DNA from 3 places in the Exiguobacterium sp. SL-10 genome. Region 3 is predicted to be linked to each of the others. Evidence: predicted binding sites of a transcription regulator. Region 3 holds the regulator's gene; each other region holds the start of a gene.
What was found. The regulator Rex, encoded in region 3, represses fermentation and respiration genes when NADH is low (regulators of the CRP and FNR family bind a similar motif). The targets are predictions, from matches to a motif close to TTGTGAAATATTTCACAA.
Positions count from the first base shown of each region.

Region 1 (6,250 bases), on a different contig from region 3:
GGGTGGAACAGTCTCTACTGGAGCAACCATGACCAACCGCGGGCCATCTCACGATTCGGGAACGACTCGGACGAGTATCGTGTCGTCTCTGGAAAGATGCTGGCGACGCTCCTGCACATGTTGAAAGGGACGCCGTACATCTATCAAGGTGAAGAGTTCGGGATGACGAACGTGGCGTTCGACTCGATTGATGAGTACCGTGACATCGAGACGCTCAACGCGTATCGAGATTACACGACGAACGGGCTGTTGACGCATGAGGAGATTTTCCGCGGCATTCACGCACGTGGGCGCGATAACTCACGGACACCGGTCCAGTGGTCGTCAGAGCCGCAAGGCGGATTCACGTCAGGGACACCGTGGATTGGAGTCAACCCGAACTACGTGACGGTGAACGCGGAAGCGGCGCGACTTGATCCGGACTCGCTCTTCCATTACTATCGCCAATTGATTCAGCTTCGAAAACAAAATCCAATCGTCGTTTACGGGAAGTATGAGTTGTTACTCCCGGACGATGAAGCGGTATACGCCTTCACGCGTACGTTCGAAGGGGAGACGTGGCTCGTGCTCTGTAACTTCTCGGCAGAAACGGTGACACGTGAGCTCCCGTATGACGTGACAGAACGCGTCATCGGCAACATGGAACCGATTGAACCGTTCACGCTTCGTCCGTATGAAGCCCAAGTGTATAAAGTGTGACCAAAAAACTCGCCTCCGTGGCGAGTTTTTTTGTGGTCACTAGTAAACGTGAATGCTTTCGGGAATAGAGATAGTAGAGACTGACCGAAAGGGGGAAACGCGATGAATACGTTAATTGCATACTCGACCCGTTACGGTACGAGTGAGAAAGTCGCCCATTTGTTGGCCGAACGGCTTCCGGGGGACGTCCACATTCAAAACGTGGTCGAACAGCCGGACGTCGAGTGGGGGACGGTTGACCATGTGATTGTCGGCAGCTCGATCCGGATGGGGAAAATTCAAGACGAGATGAAGGCTTGGCTCCACATGAACGAAGTACAACTGCTCAAACGACCGCTCGGCCTCTATCTCTGTGCCGGTACACCGACCGCGGGCGAACGGCAACGTGAACTCGAAGACGTTTATCGAGAAGTGTTGCGGACACACGCCTATTTCGTTGAAGTCGTCGGCAACGGCTATGACTTCGAACGGATGGGCTTTCTCGACAAAGCGATCGTCCGCATGATGGCGAAACAGACGGTGAGCTCGCTCAATTTAGACGAGGCGATGCTCGACGAACTCGTCGAGTCGGCTCAAGCATTATTACGCATGCGTTCGGAGAACCCGTAAGCGAATAAGTCGTGAGCCTCGAGCGGGCTACTAGTGGAGATGAGTACGTCTCCACTTTTTTGTTCGCCTTCAATCCGGCGGATCATGACGTTCGTCAGCTGTCCGCCGACTTTCAACACGATGGGGGCCGAGTTACGGCAAATGACGTCTTCAATTGTGACGTGATCGGTCCGGTTATCTCCGCCGAACAGTTCGATATCGGCCCGGCCCGAAGTAAACCCGCTCGCCGCAATCCGTTTTAGGCGGACGTTCCGGGATTTGTATTGAATGGCCAGCGCCGGATTTCCACGATAGTCGTATTCAGGATTGCCAATCGCCGTGAACCCGTGAATGAACACGTCTTGATACGCCGATACGACCAGGCTACGCGCAGAAGACTTCTTATAAAGCTTCGAGCGGACCGGCTCCATCGAGACGAGATTCGTCCCCGAAATGAAGCGTGCCGTCTTCGACTGCGGATCATCGGCCAAGTGATGGCTGATATGGCGGAAGTTGAATGAACGATTGTCATGATACGAGAAATGTCCGAATATGTGGACGTCATGAGCGGCCGAAGACGTCCCGTGGGCTTTCACTTCGACTCCTCCGAAACAACCTTCGCTCATATTGTTGACGAGCGTGATGTGGCGTGACCCATCATCGATTTCAATCCCGTTCGAGTTTGAGAACCCATAGGCATGCGTACGTCCGTGAGGATGATGACAGTAGCAGTTCGTGATATAGATGGCGTCGCTATGATGGGTCGTAATGCCATCGTCCCCGTAGTTCGTCGCCTCGCAGTGGTCGAGCCACACGTAGCGGCTACCTTTTTTGGCACGTAACCCGTCTCCCAAGTAATGATAATGGGGAGAGGTGATGTCGAACGCATGCAATCCCGCATTTTTCGCTGTAACGTGGTGAATCCAGCCGAATTTGACGTGCGCGAACGTCAACGCACTTGAAGCCGTATCACCACTCGACGTGCGAGCGACGTGACCGAGGCGCTCCACGTTCCAGTCGAGCGTCACATGCGCGACTTCGATATGATGGTTTCCGGAAAACGGTGTCATATTTCGAAGCAACCGGCGATGTTTCGGGGCTCGGTCCGAAAGTTTGATAATCGTTTCTTGCTGGCCGGCACCTTCGAGCACACAGTTCGACGGGATACGGATGCCGCGGACGATGTATACGCCGGCCGGTACGTGGACGTGACGGTTCGATCTGAGGGCGAGCCGGAAAGCGAGTGTACAATCCGTCTGTCCGTCCCCGACGGCTCCATAATCAGTGACATCGACGTGATGGTGCGCCCGTTGTCTCAAGTTCAAGTGCTCGGCATCGAGTCGGCGCATCCACACTGGGCGGACGATTTCGTCTACCGTCTCGAGTGGCAACGAACTCGTTACCGGGACGATGCGTTCGGTCATCGGTAAATGGGAAAGATAAGTTTTCGCTTGCTCGGGATAGGTGGTACGTCGAGTCGACTCATGCCAATCGAGAGATTCCGTCAATAGCTCATCCATCGTCCAATTCGAGTGATGGGCGATTGTGGCAGCAATGTTCGAGCGATCAATGTATGCGGTCATATGGTTCATCCTCCTAGCGTTCACTACAATTGGATGTACCCGTTTTAGAAGTATTTTTAGCAAACCGAAGTATTTAGTAGACAGAAGCATTTATCCATGGTATATTCTATATGTGCTTAATTAAGAATAGCTGGAAACATAATTCACAAAACGCTTTGGATTATTTTTCGTTTAAGATAATCCTAGAGGTTTGTGATTTTTTATTGGTCAGTTTTTTCTAGTAAGGCACTACTAGAACGCACAGCGTTTATTTCAGGAGGGTTCATTATGAACACAGGTAAAGTAAAATGGTTTAACTCAGAAAAAGGTTACGGCTTCATCGAAATGGAAGGCGGAGACGACGTATTCGTACACTTCTCAGCAATCCAAGGCGACGGCTTCAAGACACTTGAAGAAGGCCAAGCAGTAACTTTCGAAATCACTGACGGAGCTCGTGGACCACAAGCTTCTAACGTTGAAAAAATCTAATCTTCCTTATCTCAAGGAATTTTATAACCTGCTCGCTTCGGCGAGCAGGTTTTTTGTTGTCCGCGTGTTTAATCACTCGTCCCCGGGGAATGAATATACGAGTGACTACCACAAGGAGGTTTTTCAGAATGGATGCAATGCAAACGGCAAAACAGATTTTGGATCATAGTAACGTTGGGACAATGGCGACGGTTTACAAAGGGAAGCCACACAGTCGCTATATGACTTTTTTCCATGATGATTTGACGCTCTATACCGCGACTTCGAAAGACACGGATAAAGTGGACGAACTGAAGAACAATCCGTATACGCATATTCTAATCGGCTATGACGGCGATGGTGTCGGAGACACGTACCTTGAGATTTTAGGGGAGACGAGTGTATCGGACGATGAGTCGATGAAAGAAAAAGTATGGAACGATAAACTTGAAGGCTGGTTCGACGGTCCAGACGATCCAAAACTCGTTATTTTAAAAATCACACCGCAGTCGATGCGCGTGATGAATAAAAAAGGTCAATCCCCTCAAGAAGTAAACCTTTAAATCAACCCAAGACGTCCCGCGTGGGCGTCTTTTATCATGGACTGATTTCCAAAAAGTGACTGACCTGTGACATACATATTAACGAAACGTGAACTCTTATCCTAATCTATGTGAAAAGTTGAACATGAGTGGTATATTGTGAATGTAATCACATATAAGTCATTATTCACTCATTCAAAGGAGGAATGATCATGTTCACAAAATTTTGGCAGAATCATAATATCGCTACCGGTATTTTGACAGTCCTTCGTCTCTGGCTCGGATATGAATGGCTCACAGCAGGTTGGGGAAAAATCACAGGTGGATTCGCTTCGGAAGGTTTCCTCAATAATGCGCTGACTCTTGCCACGGGTGACCACCCAGCGGTTGCTGGTTGGTGGGCAGCGTTCCTTGAAAACTTTGCAATTCCGAACGCAGCTTTGTTCGATGTGTTAATTCCATACGGTGAATTTTTAGTCGGTCTCGGTCTCTTGCTCGGTGCCCTTACACGCAGCGCAGCCTTTTTCGGGCTCGTGATGAACATGGCATTCTTGCTCTCAGGTACGGTCAGCACGAACCCGACGATGTTAATCGTCTCTGTCTTAATTCTCGTCGCGGGTTATAACGCTGGTAAACTTGGTGTCGATGGCTTGTTCCTACGCAAATTCGTGGAGACGAAAGTGTTGCATCGTTCACCAAATCGTCAAATAGCCTAACGATTTTCTAACGTTCTCCTGTGACAAGGCTCACCGTTATCGGCTACGATAAACATAGCATCGATTGAAAAGGAGAACGGATATGAACGCAACTCAATTTAAATGGCTTGGTTATACAGAGGGGACATCATTCCTGCTCTTATTATTGATTGCAATGCCACTCAAGTATTTGGCTGGTATGCCGCTGGCTGTCAGTATCGTCGGTGCGGCCCATGGATTCTTGTTTGTTGCTTATGTGATAGCTGCTGTCTATATGGCATGGCGCTTCAACTGGGGCTTCAAAGTGTTAGTCCTCGCCGTCACGGCGTCGGTCATTCCGCTCGGACCGTTCTTGTTAGAGAAACGAGTCCTTCCATCAACAGAGAAGACATCGAACTGAAACGTTCGATGTCTTTTTTCGTTCACTGATGTGCCGACGCGCTTTCGGCATTGGCGAACGCATCAGCTTTTTCGCCTACGATATCATGACGGATTCGATGCATCGCGAATAACGTGATCGACAGCAGACAGACCATGCAAATGGTATAGAGGTATGCGACGGACACCCATTCGCTCAATGCGCCGAATAAGATAAATCCGAGTGGCGTGATGCCCATAGCGAGTGCTTCGAGGACGCCCATGACGCGACCGAGATAACTCGGTTCCGTGTTTGTCTGTAAATACAGTTGCATCGGGATGTTGACGCGGAGAATGAAGAAGCCGCTCAATAAAGCGAAACTTGTGAACAAGACGATGGCCGGCGTGACCGAGAAGTCAAAATAGATGGGCATGGCCGGTACAATAAAGAGACAACTCATGACAATGAGCGACGTGCGAACGGTCGCAAGGCGATACTTGATTGCAAAGACCGGTAACGCATGGGCGAGCGAGGCGACTAAAAAGCCGACGGCGAACATGCTCTCTAAAAAACCGAACTGGAGGGGACTGACTCCGATTTCCTGTAAAGCAACAATAGGAAACAAGATTTCTGAGGCGACGAAGAAGAAGTTGAGAAAGGCGGCAAGAACGGTCAATGTCCATAACACGCGTTGTTGTTTCAAATAGCGGAAGCCGGAGCGGACGTCGTCCCATGTCGATTGATCGGAAGAGACGCGTTCATATGTTTGGAACGTGAGGCGAGAGGCGACAAGGGCGGCGATAACAAATAAGAGGGATGAACTGAGTAGGAAGGCCGAGATTGGTAACAGTTTGAACAAGGCACCCGCTAACAATGGTGTACCGATGCTCGAAACGGAAATGACAGTTTGAATCAATGAGTTGGCGCGTTGAAGTTCGTTCTGATTGAACAAGAGCGGAATCGAACTCGATAACGTGACCGATAAGAAAGTCGAGACGACAGAGAGCAGACATGTGATAATCAAGAAAGCAGGGACGCCGAATGTCCAAACGAGACTCGCGGCCCCGGCCAAGCAAAATAAGGCAGCGTTAAGTGATTCCATCGTGATAATCACACGTTTGCGATCCAGTTTGTCGGCGAATGCCCCAGCAAATGGTGATAATAAAACGCGTGGTACTGTACCGGCGAGTAGGACGAGCGCGAACTGGAGCCCCGAGCCGGATGTTGTCAGCACGGTCAAGCCGGCGACGAAGGTGAAGAGACTTGATGCAAATAGCGACATGAATTTTCCAAGCAACAGTACATACAAATTTGATGATGTGGTCGTCATATCAATTC
Region 1 is NZ_SJUP01000002.1:188,293-194,542, forward strand. It holds gene EVJ33_RS03845 (glycoside hydrolase family 13 protein) at 1-699, shown strand, start outside; gene EVJ33_RS03850 (flavodoxin domain-containing protein) at 802-1,308, shown strand; gene EVJ33_RS03855 (glycoside hydrolase family 55 protein) at 1,272-2,870, opposite strand; gene EVJ33_RS03860 (cold-shock protein) at 3,138-3,338, shown strand; gene EVJ33_RS03865 (pyridoxamine 5'-phosphate oxidase family protein) at 3,467-3,880, shown strand; gene EVJ33_RS03870 (DoxX family membrane protein) at 4,072-4,575, shown strand; gene EVJ33_RS03875 (DUF3817 domain-containing protein) at 4,658-4,954, shown strand; gene EVJ33_RS03880 (MFS transporter) at 4,977-6,242, opposite strand.
Region 1: the regulator Rex is predicted to act here: its motif matches at 4,017-4,034, upstream of EVJ33_RS03870 (DoxX family membrane protein).

Region 2 (6,250 bases), on a different contig from region 3:
CTTGTAAGATGCCTTCCGCCCATTCGACTTCTTCCGTCGTCGGGGGTTTAATCCCTTTGAGCGGATAGTCGAGACCGAGCGCCTCCCACTTGTAGACACCCATCTCATGGTATGGCAAAATTTCGACTTTCTCGACGTGGTCGAGTTTTTGGATGAACGCCGCCGTACGGCGAAGCGCCCCCTCATCAAGCGTCCATTCTGGGACGAGGACGTGGCGAATCCACATGTTCGTTCCGCGCTCGGATAGATGTTCAGCAAGCGCGAGCGTGTTGACGTTGCTACGTCCCGTCAGCTTCTTACACATGTCATCATCGATATGTTTGATATCAAGCAAGACGAGATCCGTATGGTCCAAAATCGCGTCCAAGTTAGGGGGACGGAGTGCACCCGATGTGTCGAGTGTCGTATGAAGCCCGTGTTTCTTCGCTTCCCGCAAGAGCGCCTCTAAAAACTCTGGTTGCGCGAGCGGGTCGCCCCCTGAAATTGTGATACCGCCTTTTGACGCTTCCATGAACGGACGATAGCTGAGCGCTTCTTGAATGACGTCCTCGGCCGAACGATGGTTATTCTTTTTGAAATCCCACGTATCAGCATTATGGCAATACAAGCAACGAAGCGCACAACCTTGTAAAAAGACGATAAAACGAATTCCCGGGCCGTCAACGGTTCCAAACGATTCGACCGAGTGTACATATCCCATTGTCATCGAAATGACCTCCTAACGAATGAGCGGCCCTCAGATGAAGGCCGCCAAGCCTTGACTACTTACAATGAACCGTGGAACGTCCGGTTGATGACGTCGATCTGTTGTTCACGTGTCAACTTGATGAAGTTGACCGCATATCCAGAGACACGAATCGTGAGTTGTGGATATTCTTCCGGATGCTCCATCGCATCGAGCAACGTCTCACGGTTGAAGACGTTGACGTTCAAGTGATGTCCTTTATGTTCGCCGCCCATATAACCGTCAAGGAGTGCCGCCAAGTTGAGTTCACGAGCTACTTCTTCTTTACCAAGTGCTTTCGGTACGATCGAGAATGTGTATGAGATCCCGTCTTGCGCATGCTCGAACGGAAGTTTGGCGACTGAAGAGAGCGAAGCGGCAGCGCCTTTCGTATCACGGCCATGCATCGGGTTCGCACCTGGCGCGAATGGTTCGCCGGCACGGCGTCCGTCCGGTGTGTTCCCTGTCTTCTTGCCGTAGACGACGTTTGACGTGATCGTCAAGACCGATTGGGTATGGAGCGCGTCACGGTACGTTTTATGTTTACGCACTTTTTCCATGAACGACTCAACGAGTTCGACGGCGATTGCATCGACGCGGTCGTCGTTGTTTCCGAATTTAGGGAAGTCGCCTTCCGTCTCGAAATCGACGGCAATGCCTTGTTCGTTGCGGACCGGTTTCACGGTCGCATATTTGATGGCCGATAGACTATCTGCCGTGACCGAGAGGCCGGCGATTCCGCATGCCATTGTCCGTAAAATCTCAGGGTCGTGGAGCGCCATCTCAATCCGTTCGTACGCATATTTATCATGCATGAAGTGGATGACGTTGAGCGTGTTGACGTAAAGTTCGGCGAGCCAATCGAGTGTCCGGTCGAAGTCGGCATACACTTTGTCGTACGTGAGCACGTCTTCGGTGTTCATCTCCCAAACCGGCGCGATTTGGTCGCCACTCTTCTCGTCACGTCCTCCGTTCATGCTGTAAAGGAGTGCTTTCGCCATGTTGGCACGGGCTCCGAAGAACTGCATCTGTTTCCCGATCTTCATCGGTGACACACAGCAGGCGATGCCGTAATCGTCGCCAAACTCTGGAAGCATGAGGTCGTCGTTCTCATATTGGATCGCAGACGTCTCAATCGACATCTTCGCGCAATATTGTTTGAATCCTTCAGGCAATTTCGTTGACCAAAGCACCGTCAAGTTCGGTTCTGGTGCAGGGCCGAGGTTCGTAAGCGAGTGCAAGAAGCGGAACGAGCTCTTCGTCACGTTCGAGCGACCATCCTCACTCATCCCACCGATTGACTCGGTCACCCACGTTGGGTCACCTGAGAACAATTCGTTATAGTCAGGTGTGCGCAAGAATTTGACGATCCGGAGCTTCATGATGAAGTGGTCGACGATTTCTTGAACGTCCGACTCGGTCAAACGACCTGCTTCGATATCACGCTCTGCATAAACGTCGAGGAACGTCGAGACGCGTCCGAGCGACATCGCGGCACCGTTCTGTTCTTTGACAGCCGCGAGATAAGCAAGATACACCCATTGGTACGCCTCTTGTGTATTTTCAGCTGGACGGCCGAGATCAAACCCGTACGCCGCACCGAGCTGTTTCAATTCTTGAAGGGCCCGGAGCTGCTCAGACATTTCTTCACGTGTCCGAATATCTGACTCTGACAAGAAACCGCCACGGTTGGCCAAATCTTTTTTACGTTCTGCAATCAAGAAGTCTAACCCGTACAAGGCAACACGACGATAGTCGCCGATGATCCGTCCGCGGCCGTAAGCGTCAGGAAGGCCTGTGATGATGCCCGACTTACGCGCCGCCCGCATCTCTGGTGTGTACGCATCGAATACACCTTGGTTGTGCGTTTTGCGGATTTCCGAATAAATCTTTGTGATTTCAGGGTTTGGCTCGAAACCATATGACTCAAGGGCAGCATCGACCATCCGGATTCCACCGTTTGGATGAATCGAGCGTTTGAACGGCTCGTCCGTTTGAACGCCGACCACTTTCTCGAGTTCTTTGTTTAAGTATCCCGGTCCGTGCGAGACGATTGTTGATGGGTTGTTTTGATCGACCGCCCAAACACCACCGCGCTCCCGCTCTTCTTTCGTCAATTCCATCACTTGTGCCCAAAGACGGTTCGTCGCTTCGGTCGGTCCTGCTAAGAACGAATCGTCCGATGTGTACTCGTGTCGGTTCAAACGGATAAACTCACCAACGTTCACTTCGTTCGTCCACTGCCCAGGTACAAATCCTGACCAGGCTGATTTAATTTCGGTTGCCATTGTGGGTCACTCCTCATAGTTGAGATAACTGCGTGCTTTCTATAAGTTGAGTGTACGTGAAAACGTGAACATTATGTTTTACATTCTTGTGAAAGTTGTAACAATCTCATGAACGTTGGCATAAAGCCGTTTTTGTAAGCGCTTCAAATACTGTTATATTGCAAACTCAATCACTTCTGAAACAGATAAGTCTTGTTGGAATAGGATTCTACTCGTTTCTGTACCATTTCAAATAGGATGTGTCGATTTATACAGTTTTTAGAGTGATGTACCTCACACCTCGGGGATAGAACTTGAATTTTTGCCTTATATCGGACACAATGAAGGCAGAACATTGTAGAAGAGGAAGGGGTTCTTCCCATGACGTACGAATTATTGACACCCGCTCACGACTTGAAGACAGGTGACCGGATCTCTCTTAAAGTAGAAGAGAACGGGGAACAGCGTGACGGATTTATCACTGAGTTTGAAGAAGCAGGTTTTTGGATTCGCTTTGACGACGACATCGAAAACGAGGATTTCATCGATTACCGCGATCACTTGCTCGCGGCGCTTATCTCGCGCCCGATTGACGTGGCAGCGACGTATCCGGAGCTCGCTTCATACGAACGGTTGACGAAAGAATTGCAGTATCGTGTCTATCAAGGCTTCACCGTCGAAGGCGTCGAAGCGTCGACTGACCAGATCGATGTACACATCAAACTCATCGAGGACGGACAGACGTTCACACAGACACTCCGCTCTTCATTCGACCAAGACACAGAACATGTTCGGTATATCTAAGACAGGGAGCACTTATGCTTCCTTTGTTTTTGCCCAACGATAAGGAGAAATGATATGAACTTTACAAAACCATTTATTAACGAAGCCTGGGATCGCCTTGGCTTTACTGAACCGATGCCAGTCCAAGCCGAAGCGTTCCCGCTTCTGTTGGACGGAAAAGATGTCACGATCGAAGCGCCGACAGGAACCGGGAAGACGCTTGCTTATTTGTTACCCGCCATTGAAAAAATCGACGCGTCGAACGACCGCATTCAAGTCGTCATCGTCGCACCGACGCGTGAACTCGTCATGCAGATTCAAACGGTCGCGCAACGCTTCACCGAGAAAGGTGACGTCCGCATCGCCTCGTTCATCGGCGGCGTCGAGTTGAAACGTCAAATCGACCGGTTGAAGAAAAAACCACATTTGATCGTCGGGACACCAGGTCGACTCGTCGAACTCATTGAGAAGAAGAAGTTGAAACTTCACGAGACGCACACGATCGTCCTCGACGAAGCCGACCAAATCATCGATAGCGGTTTGACAGAATCGGCTGAGCGGATCATCAAGCACACAGCGCATGAACATCAAATCGCCCTCGTCTCGGCGACGCTCACGGACACGCTTCAAGCGTGGGCTGCCCCGTTCTTAAAAGAGCCGGCACACGTGAAAATCGAGCGGGCCGTGAGCAGTCAAGTCACGTACGGCTACATGTTGACGACACGCCGCTACAAACCCGAGTTGCTCCGCCGTCTGTCGCATGTCGACAACGTCAAAGCGCTCGCCTTCATCAATAACCGCTCGTTCTTGCCACCGTTGAAAGGTGAGCTCGACAAGATGAAAGTGAACTATCGCATGCTCGACAGCTTGAAAGGGAAGCGCGAACGTGTTGAAACGCTTCGTGAGTTCCGGAAAGGCGACTATCCGCTCCTCATCACGACAGGTCTCGCAGCCCGTGGGCTCGATATCGAAGAAGTGACACACGTCGTCCATTTCGACTTGCCAGAATCGATTGATGACTTCATTCACCGCTCGGGCCGGACGGCGCGCGGGAACGCGGCAGGGACTGTTCTCTCGCTCGTAACGGATGAAGATTTGACGCATTTAAAGTCGTTCGCCCGTCAACTCGGCGTCGAATTGAAAGAGCTCGAGATTTATCGTGGCGACGTCATCGAGAAGCGCATCGAGGATAAACCGCCGGTCGTCAAACGCCCTGCGAACAAGCGAGGACCGCGTCGATGAAAAAAGACCGGAAAGTAATTCCATTCCCTTTGCTCGTAGAAGAGTCCGAATTGCTGGCCGAGCTGAAAAAGTTATACGAGCAAGCCGCGCTCGCGCGCAGCACGCAATGGACGAACTATATACAAGAAATCGCCTCGGAAGGCACATGGCATTTGAAAGACGCGGAGCTGTTCCGCGACTTGTTCATCGATTGGGCCGTCTTCTTCGAGACAGACGAGGACGGGATGACGCCGCACGGACGCTACTTGGCGGACCATAAGGCTGACATGTCTCCCGCCCTCTATCACGCGCTCCGGGGCTTGGCGGTCCCGCGCTGTTCGGTCTTCGAAGTGACCGAGGACGGTTTACGTGACTGGGAGACAAAAGAGACATATCGCATCAACCTCCCCGAAAAACGTGAAGTCGGTGACATCATGCTCGGCAAGCTGCTCGATATTCGCGGCAGCTGGCGGTTCGGGTCGGCGTTCCTCGCCCTCCCGGCGAAGATGGCCGGTAACGTGTCGGACCTGTATATCGACTTCACCGATGAGGTCGGTCCGGGTGCGTTCCTCGACCAGTTCCCCGAGTTTTGTGCGGAACTGATCGACATGTTGCTTGATCTAGAAGAAGGGGTCATTATCCCGAAACCGACCACGTAAAAAGAGGCAGCTCTCGCGCTGCCTCTTTTTTAATAGACATAGTATTGGAATGAGTCGGGATTGACCTCTTTCCCTGTCACGGTCGCCTCTGAGACGAGGTCGGCTCCGTCATAGACATCGACTTTGGCCCCATCTTCTGTCGGACTCACATGGTAAAGCAACCCATCGTAATAACTTGCTGTCCCGACTTCGTCTTGAATGATTGTCCGTGACGTTTCGGTTAACGTTTTTAAGTTGATATTCGTCTCCGTCCCATCGGCGAGAAGGGCCTGATACGTATCCCCGAATACGCTAGTTGCAATTGCTTCTTGCTCAACATCTAATGAAACGACCCGATTTTCTTCGACGTCGTAGACGTATAAGCCAGATAAAGACATATGTTCTGAATACGCTTCACCATCGTCTGCCTCGACCGTCTCTAAGCGTGTCGCTTGAATCGGGATGTAGCGATTGTCTTTCCCGATTGTCGTTCGCTGACCATCACCTAACGCGAATCCCCACGTTTCACCCATCACGTATTCAATGAGCATACCATCACGTGCGATTTTTTTCGTGTCAATCGTTGTTGTCGCTACGTCGAGCACCGCCACATGCTG
Region 2 is NZ_SJUP01000013.1:29,116-35,365, reverse strand. It holds gene pflA (pyruvate formate-lyase-activating protein) at 1-706, opposite strand, end outside; gene pflB (formate C-acetyltransferase) at 766-3,012, opposite strand; gene EVJ33_RS12830 (hypothetical protein) at 3,373-3,795, shown strand; gene EVJ33_RS12825 (DEAD/DEAH box helicase) at 3,850-5,016, shown strand; gene EVJ33_RS12820 (hypothetical protein) at 5,013-5,654, shown strand; gene EVJ33_RS12815 (hypothetical protein) at 5,684-6,250, opposite strand, start outside.
Region 2: the regulator Rex is predicted to act here: its motif matches at 3,099-3,116, upstream of pflB (formate C-acetyltransferase).

Region 3 (6,250 bases):
CTTCGGCAAGTTCAATGAGACCTCACGTGATTTCGATCCGACCGATGCTTTGACGCGAACCCGATCCCCCGGTTTGGCCGGAACCGTGTAACGTGTCGTCGATAGGCGTTTAACCGAGACAAGTTTGTCATTTACATAGAAGCGCACTGTCGCCGTGCTCGTCTTTTTGATTGAGAGTGTCGCTTGTGTCTTTGTCATCAACGTGTCCGTTACACTGAGCGTCGGAGTGAACGCTTGGACCGTCTTCGTAAGTTCGTACGTCGCATCCCCGCTCGAACGTGTGACGAGGATGACATCTCCTTCCTTCAATGGGGTATCGAATGTGTACGGCATGACGCGTGTTGTCGCCACATGCGTACCATTTCGATAGATGCGATAGGCCTGATTGGTACTCGATGTGATGTTGATGGATTTGTCATACATTAACGGTGTCCGAGTCCACGAAAACACAGGCGGTTCCACTCTTGTGTCCACGGTTGTGAGTCGGAACGCAGAAGTGGGTGCCTCTTTTAATTTGAAGTAGACTTTGGTTCCAATGTCTATAGGTATCGTACTAAACTCTTTAATCGAAATGAGTCCGTCTTCATCCGCTTGCTCGTTCGAAATCTCGTAGTATTTCCCACTGCGAATCAACACATCCACCGTGGCGTTCGGAGTCGTTTTCAACGTGACACCTGAAGTGACCGTTTTCGTCAGAACCGAGATGCCGTTCGATGATGTGTCCTCAATCTCTTTGACCGTTTGAAGTTCAATCGGATCGGCGTAAACACCTGACCCACTACCGATTTTCACAGTCACACGCGATCCAGGTGTGAACCAACGTGCCGGTTGCCACGCATAGCGTCCCGATTCATCCGATTGGACCGTCGCCGATTGATAGTTCAACAACGAATCCGATGAGTTCGATTGATACAAGTTTTTCGTCACACTGACAAAAACAGGCGTGTTCGGAGCCGTCTTCCCGCTGATCGGGCCTAAGACACCGGTTGGCGGGTCGAGCGTGAGCGGCACATATTTCGATGCCCATAAATCTAACCGTCGCTCAAAATCGCTCCATTTAAAAATCATGTCATACGATTCATTCGTCTGTAGCGTCAGTTTCCCTTGCTCCCAAACGAACGGGTCGTCTTGATAGGCTAAACGTGCCGTCAACTCAGTCGCTGGAATCGGTAAGGCCGTACCATCGACGAGCGTGGCCGTTCCGTTGACGTCATACGGACGACCTACCTCATAGCGAGTCGTCGTTTTCGGCACACTGACCTGCAGTTGCCACGGTGCCTTCCAAAATGACTCGGGCGTGTAGCCTGCTGACCGGTTCTCAGAAAAGACGTACCATGATCCACGTTTTTGGACGAAGACATCATCAATCGGTGCCTCTCGCCACTCATTTGTGGCGACGTTATAACTAACATAGAACGTCGTGTACATTTTCCGAATCGTGAAATAGTAGACGCCGTCATTCCATATGAGGTTTCTTACGCTTGGGGCTTCTTTCTCGATCCATTGTTTCGTTACGAGATCAAAGATGAAAAGTGTATCCGATTCCCCTACTTTTGCTACAATCCACTGATTTGATCCCTTGATTGAGGATGCGCCCCTCACCTGACCCGTATACGATCCGAGTGTTTCAATTGTCTCACCCGTCACCGTCCGCTTCGTCACTTGACCGTCCACGAATGCGAGAACATTTCCATCATCAAGCAGTCCATACGCTTCATACATACTTTCCGCCTGAATCGACCCGAGAATTTTGCCCGAAAGCGATGTCGTGACATACTTCTTGTCATCGGTCCACAATACCGTGTCTGCTGCCAAATTAATATCTACGACCGCATGAAGTCCGCTCCCTGCGTCAATTGGAAAGACCGTCTTTGAACCGGTGTGAGGATTCCAGACCATCCATTCTTGCCAGCCCTCCAAAATGAATCGACCGTCTCCGATTGCGTGAATGTTATGAAGAACAGACACGCGAATCGGTAACGTATATTCCTCACCGGTCTTGATGTGAACAAGCGTCTCCGGATCTCCCGAACGCCACACATACCCACTATCTCCTACGACTTCTCCTGACGGAATACTTTCCGGTTTGGCATAATCCTCTGCTCGGACTTCGACTCCCGGTGCTACCATCATGACGAGCACCACGAGCATGCTCCATAACCATTTCTTCATTACTCTCCTCATTTCTGTTTATGAATGCATAACTTTCAAAAATAATCCATTTTTTGATTTAACCCTCCTAATTTTAAGTCGTTTTCTTAAAATTGAATAGCCCTAAAATCACAAAAAAACACCACGTCGCACGACGTAGTGTTCACTTCTCATTCATCTGTTTCATCAAATCCATCTGTTCTTTCACTTGCGCCTCTTTCTCACGTCGAAGCACACCCCGGTACGTCACGCGTGAGATCGACAAGCTGATCTCGTACAAGAAGAAGAGCGGCAGTGACACCATGAGGTGCGACGTCAAATCCGGCGGCGTGATAAACGCTGCGACGACGAACAAGGCGAAGTAGGCGTACTTCCGGATTTTCGAGAGGAAATACGGCGTCACGACACCGATGCGCGTCAAAAACATCGTCACGACCGGTAACTGGAATAACAGTCCGAATGGGATGGTCAGTTGCAACAAGAATGTGAAGTAGTTCGACGCCCCGATGATTTGTGTCAGACCGAGGTCTTGCCCGAGGTCCGTCGAGATATCGAGGACGAGCGGGAACAACCAATAATAGGCGAACGCCAAACCGAAGAGGAATAAAACCGAAATGATTGGAATGTAAGCAAGCGTCGCTTTCCGCTCGTTCGGATGCAGACCAGGTGCGACAAACGCCCACAGTTGATACAGTAGAAACGGACCAGCCGCGACGAGACCGATGACGAGCGCCAAGTTCAAATAAATCATGAGCGGGTCCGCGACCCCAAAGGCGTTCAACTCGAGTCCTCGTTCGACGAGGTCCGCCTGCAGATAAGCGAGCACGTATTTGACACTCGGCAAAGCGATCAAAAAGAAGGCAAAGACGACAAATGCCGACAGCATCAGTCGTCTCCGCAGCTCTGTCAAGTGGTCGGACAGTGCCCGTTCTTGATCAGGTTGATGGCTCATCGTTTACTGCTCTTTCTTCTCAATTTCTTTCTTGTCTTTCTCGTCATGTTCGTTCATCATACCACTCGTGGCATTTTTGAACTCACGGAGCGTCTGTCCGGCGGCGCGTCCGAATTCAGGCAATTTCTTCGGCCCGAAGATGATGAGCGCGACGATGGCGATAATGAAGATACTTGCTCCCCCAGGAATACCGACGACGAGCAACGATGATAGTAATTCCATTATTGATGGACCCCCTCAGCAGATGGATAGTGTTGCATAAAGTAAATGAGCGACTGGAGTTCGATCGACAAGTCGATATGATGGACGCGGACCGTATCCGGCACAGTAAGCCTGGCCGGCGTGAAGTTCAAGATGCCTTTGATGCCGAAGCGGACCAAGTCATCCGCGACAGGCTGTGCATAGGCAGACGGCACCGTCAAAATGGCGACGTCAATCTTGTTTTGCTTCATGATCTGTTCCATCTCATCGACGTGATGAATCGGGACACCGGACATCGTCGTGCCGACTTTTGTCTCGTCTGCGTCGAACCCGACGACGATATGTGTGTTATTGTTTTTAAGGAAGTTATAGTTGACGAAAGCTGTCCCGAGATGACCAACCCCGACCAAGGCGACGTTCGTAATCTCGTCCTGATTCAGTGTCTTACGGAAAAAGTCTAACAGATACTGTACGTTATAGCCATATCCCTTTTTACCGAGCGCACCGAAGTACGAGAAATCGCGACGGATCGTGGCCGAATCGACCTTGACCGCCTCGCTCAGTTCAGCAGAAGAGACACGCTGTTTTCCTGACGAATGTAGGCTTTGGATAAACCGATAGTATAGTGGCAACCGTTTGGCTGTCGCTTGCGGAATCTTTGGTTCGTTTTGACTCAACGGAAAGAGCCTCCTTTTTACGACGCGTTTCAAACGAATCTAATGTCATACACCTTGATTGTAAACGAATTCACATGACCACTCAATGAATATACCTGAAATGGGGAAGAAATAAAGTATACTAAATAGAGAGAAAGGGGTTTTTTCATTTGATCCTACTGCAAGTCAATAACTTATCGAAATCATTCGGCGTCGAGCCGATTTTAGAGAACGTCAAACTAGAAATTCAAGAAGGCGAACGCGTCGCCCTCGTCGGCCGCAACGGCGCCGGTAAGTCGACACTGCTCAAAGTCATCGCCGGGGAATACAATTACGACTCAGGCGATATCATGAAGCCAAAAGATGTCACCATCGGCTATCTCGCCCAAGACTCAGGGTTAGAGTCGAATGAGACGATGTGGAATGAGATGCTGACCGTCTTCACTGATTTGATCGAACAAGAAAAAACGCTGCGCCGCATGGAACAAGACATGGGTTCGGAGCGCATCTTGAACGACCCGGCCGCTTATGAGCGCCTCCTGTCGTCTTACGATGAAGAACAGCATACGTTTAAAGACCGCGGTGGTTATCAATATGAGGCGACGATCCGCTCCGTCCTTCACGGGATGCGTTTCTATCCGGACGACTTCGAACGCCGCATCGATACGCTCTCCGGCGGACAACGGACACGTCTCGCACTCGCGAAGATGCTGCTCCAAAGTCCTGACCTGCTCATCTTAGATGAGCCGACGAACCATTTGGACATCGAGACGCTCGGTTGGCTCGAGAAGTATTTGAGCGGCTATAAAGGCGCCGTTCTTATCGTCTCCCACGACCGCTACTTCCTCGACCGCGTCGTCTCGGTCGTCTATGAGCTGTCACGCCATCGAAGCCGCCGCTTCGTCGGGAACTATACGAAGTACCTCGAACAGAAAGCCGCCATCTACGAACAAGAGAAGAAGCAGTTCGAGTCGCAACAAGAAGAAATCGCCAAGATGCAGGACTTCATCCAACGCAACATCGCCCGGGCGACGACGACGAAACGGGCGCAGAGTGTCCGCAAGCGTCTCGAGAAAGTCGACCGGATGGAAGCGCCGGACGGTGACGAGCGCAGTGCCGTCCTCTCCTTCTCGATCAAACGCCAAAGCGGGAACGACGTGTTGAGCGGCAGTGACCTCGCCATCGGCTATGAGGAGCCGATTGCCCAACATCTTCGCTTCCAGCTACAGCGCGGCGAATCAGTCGCCCTCGTCGGCCCGAACGGGGTCGGCAAGTCGACGCTCTTGAAAGTATTGACGAAACAACAGCCGGCCCTTACCGGCGACATCCGCTACGGTGCCGGCGTCGAGATCGGCTACTACGACCAGGAGCAACAGAACTTGTCGGATAAAAACCGCGTCATCGACGAAATTTGGAACGACTGGCCGCTCATGCGCGAACAAGAAGTGCGTAACCTGCTTGGACAGTTCCTGTTCAGCGGTGACGACGTCATGAAACGAGTCTATGAACTGTCGGGTGGCGAACGAGCCCGTTTGACGCTCGCCAAACTGAAACTCGAGCAACCGAACTTGCTCATCTTGGATGAGCCGACGAACCACTTGGATCTCGACTCGAAGATGATTCTCGAGAACGCCCTCGTCGACTATCCAGGTACGATCCTGTTCGTGTCGCACGACCGGTACTTCATCGACCGGCTCGCGACGCGCGTCTTAGAGATCACGCCGAGCGGCATCGATGAGTACCTCGGCGACTACTCGTATTACGTCGAGAAAAAGGAAGAGCTCGAAGACCTGGCCCGGCTCGCCCGCGAGGAAACGAAACAAGTCGTCGTCAAAAAACAGCGGGCCGACAAAGAGCAGCAGCGCGAGGAGCGCCGGATGAAACAGCGGATCGAGGAAATCGAACTGACGATCGAGCGGCACGAGGCTCGTCTCGAGGAGATCGAGCAGCTGTTGTGTGAACCGGACGTCTTCAACGACTTCGCCCGGGCGCAAGAACTGTCGACCGAGTCCGACGCGACGAAAGAGTCAATCACGGCGCTGTACGCAGAATGGGAGGAGCTCCATTCATGATGCGATTCCGTGCGATGCGAATCGAATGGATGCACGCCTTCCTGACCGGTCTCGCCTATATCGTGCCGACGGGGACGGAGTACGTATCCGAACTGATTCGGGGCGAACCGACCGTCGTCCCGTCGCTCCTGTTTTATTTCTTACCGGTCGTCATCGGCTTCATCATCCAGACGTGGAGCGGGATTGTCATCAGTTTGTTGAGCGGTCTGCTCATGAGC
Region 3 is NZ_SJUP01000008.1:8,050-14,299, reverse strand. It holds gene EVJ33_RS10020 (hypothetical protein) at 1-2,172, opposite strand, end outside; gene tatC (twin-arginine translocase subunit TatC) at 2,315-3,103, opposite strand; gene EVJ33_RS10010 (twin-arginine translocase TatA/TatE family subunit) at 3,107-3,325, opposite strand; gene EVJ33_RS10005 (redox-sensing transcriptional repressor Rex) at 3,325-3,981, opposite strand; gene EVJ33_RS10000 (ABC-F family ATP-binding cassette domain-containing protein) at 4,131-6,032, shown strand; gene EVJ33_RS09995 (hypothetical protein) at 6,029-6,250, shown strand, end outside.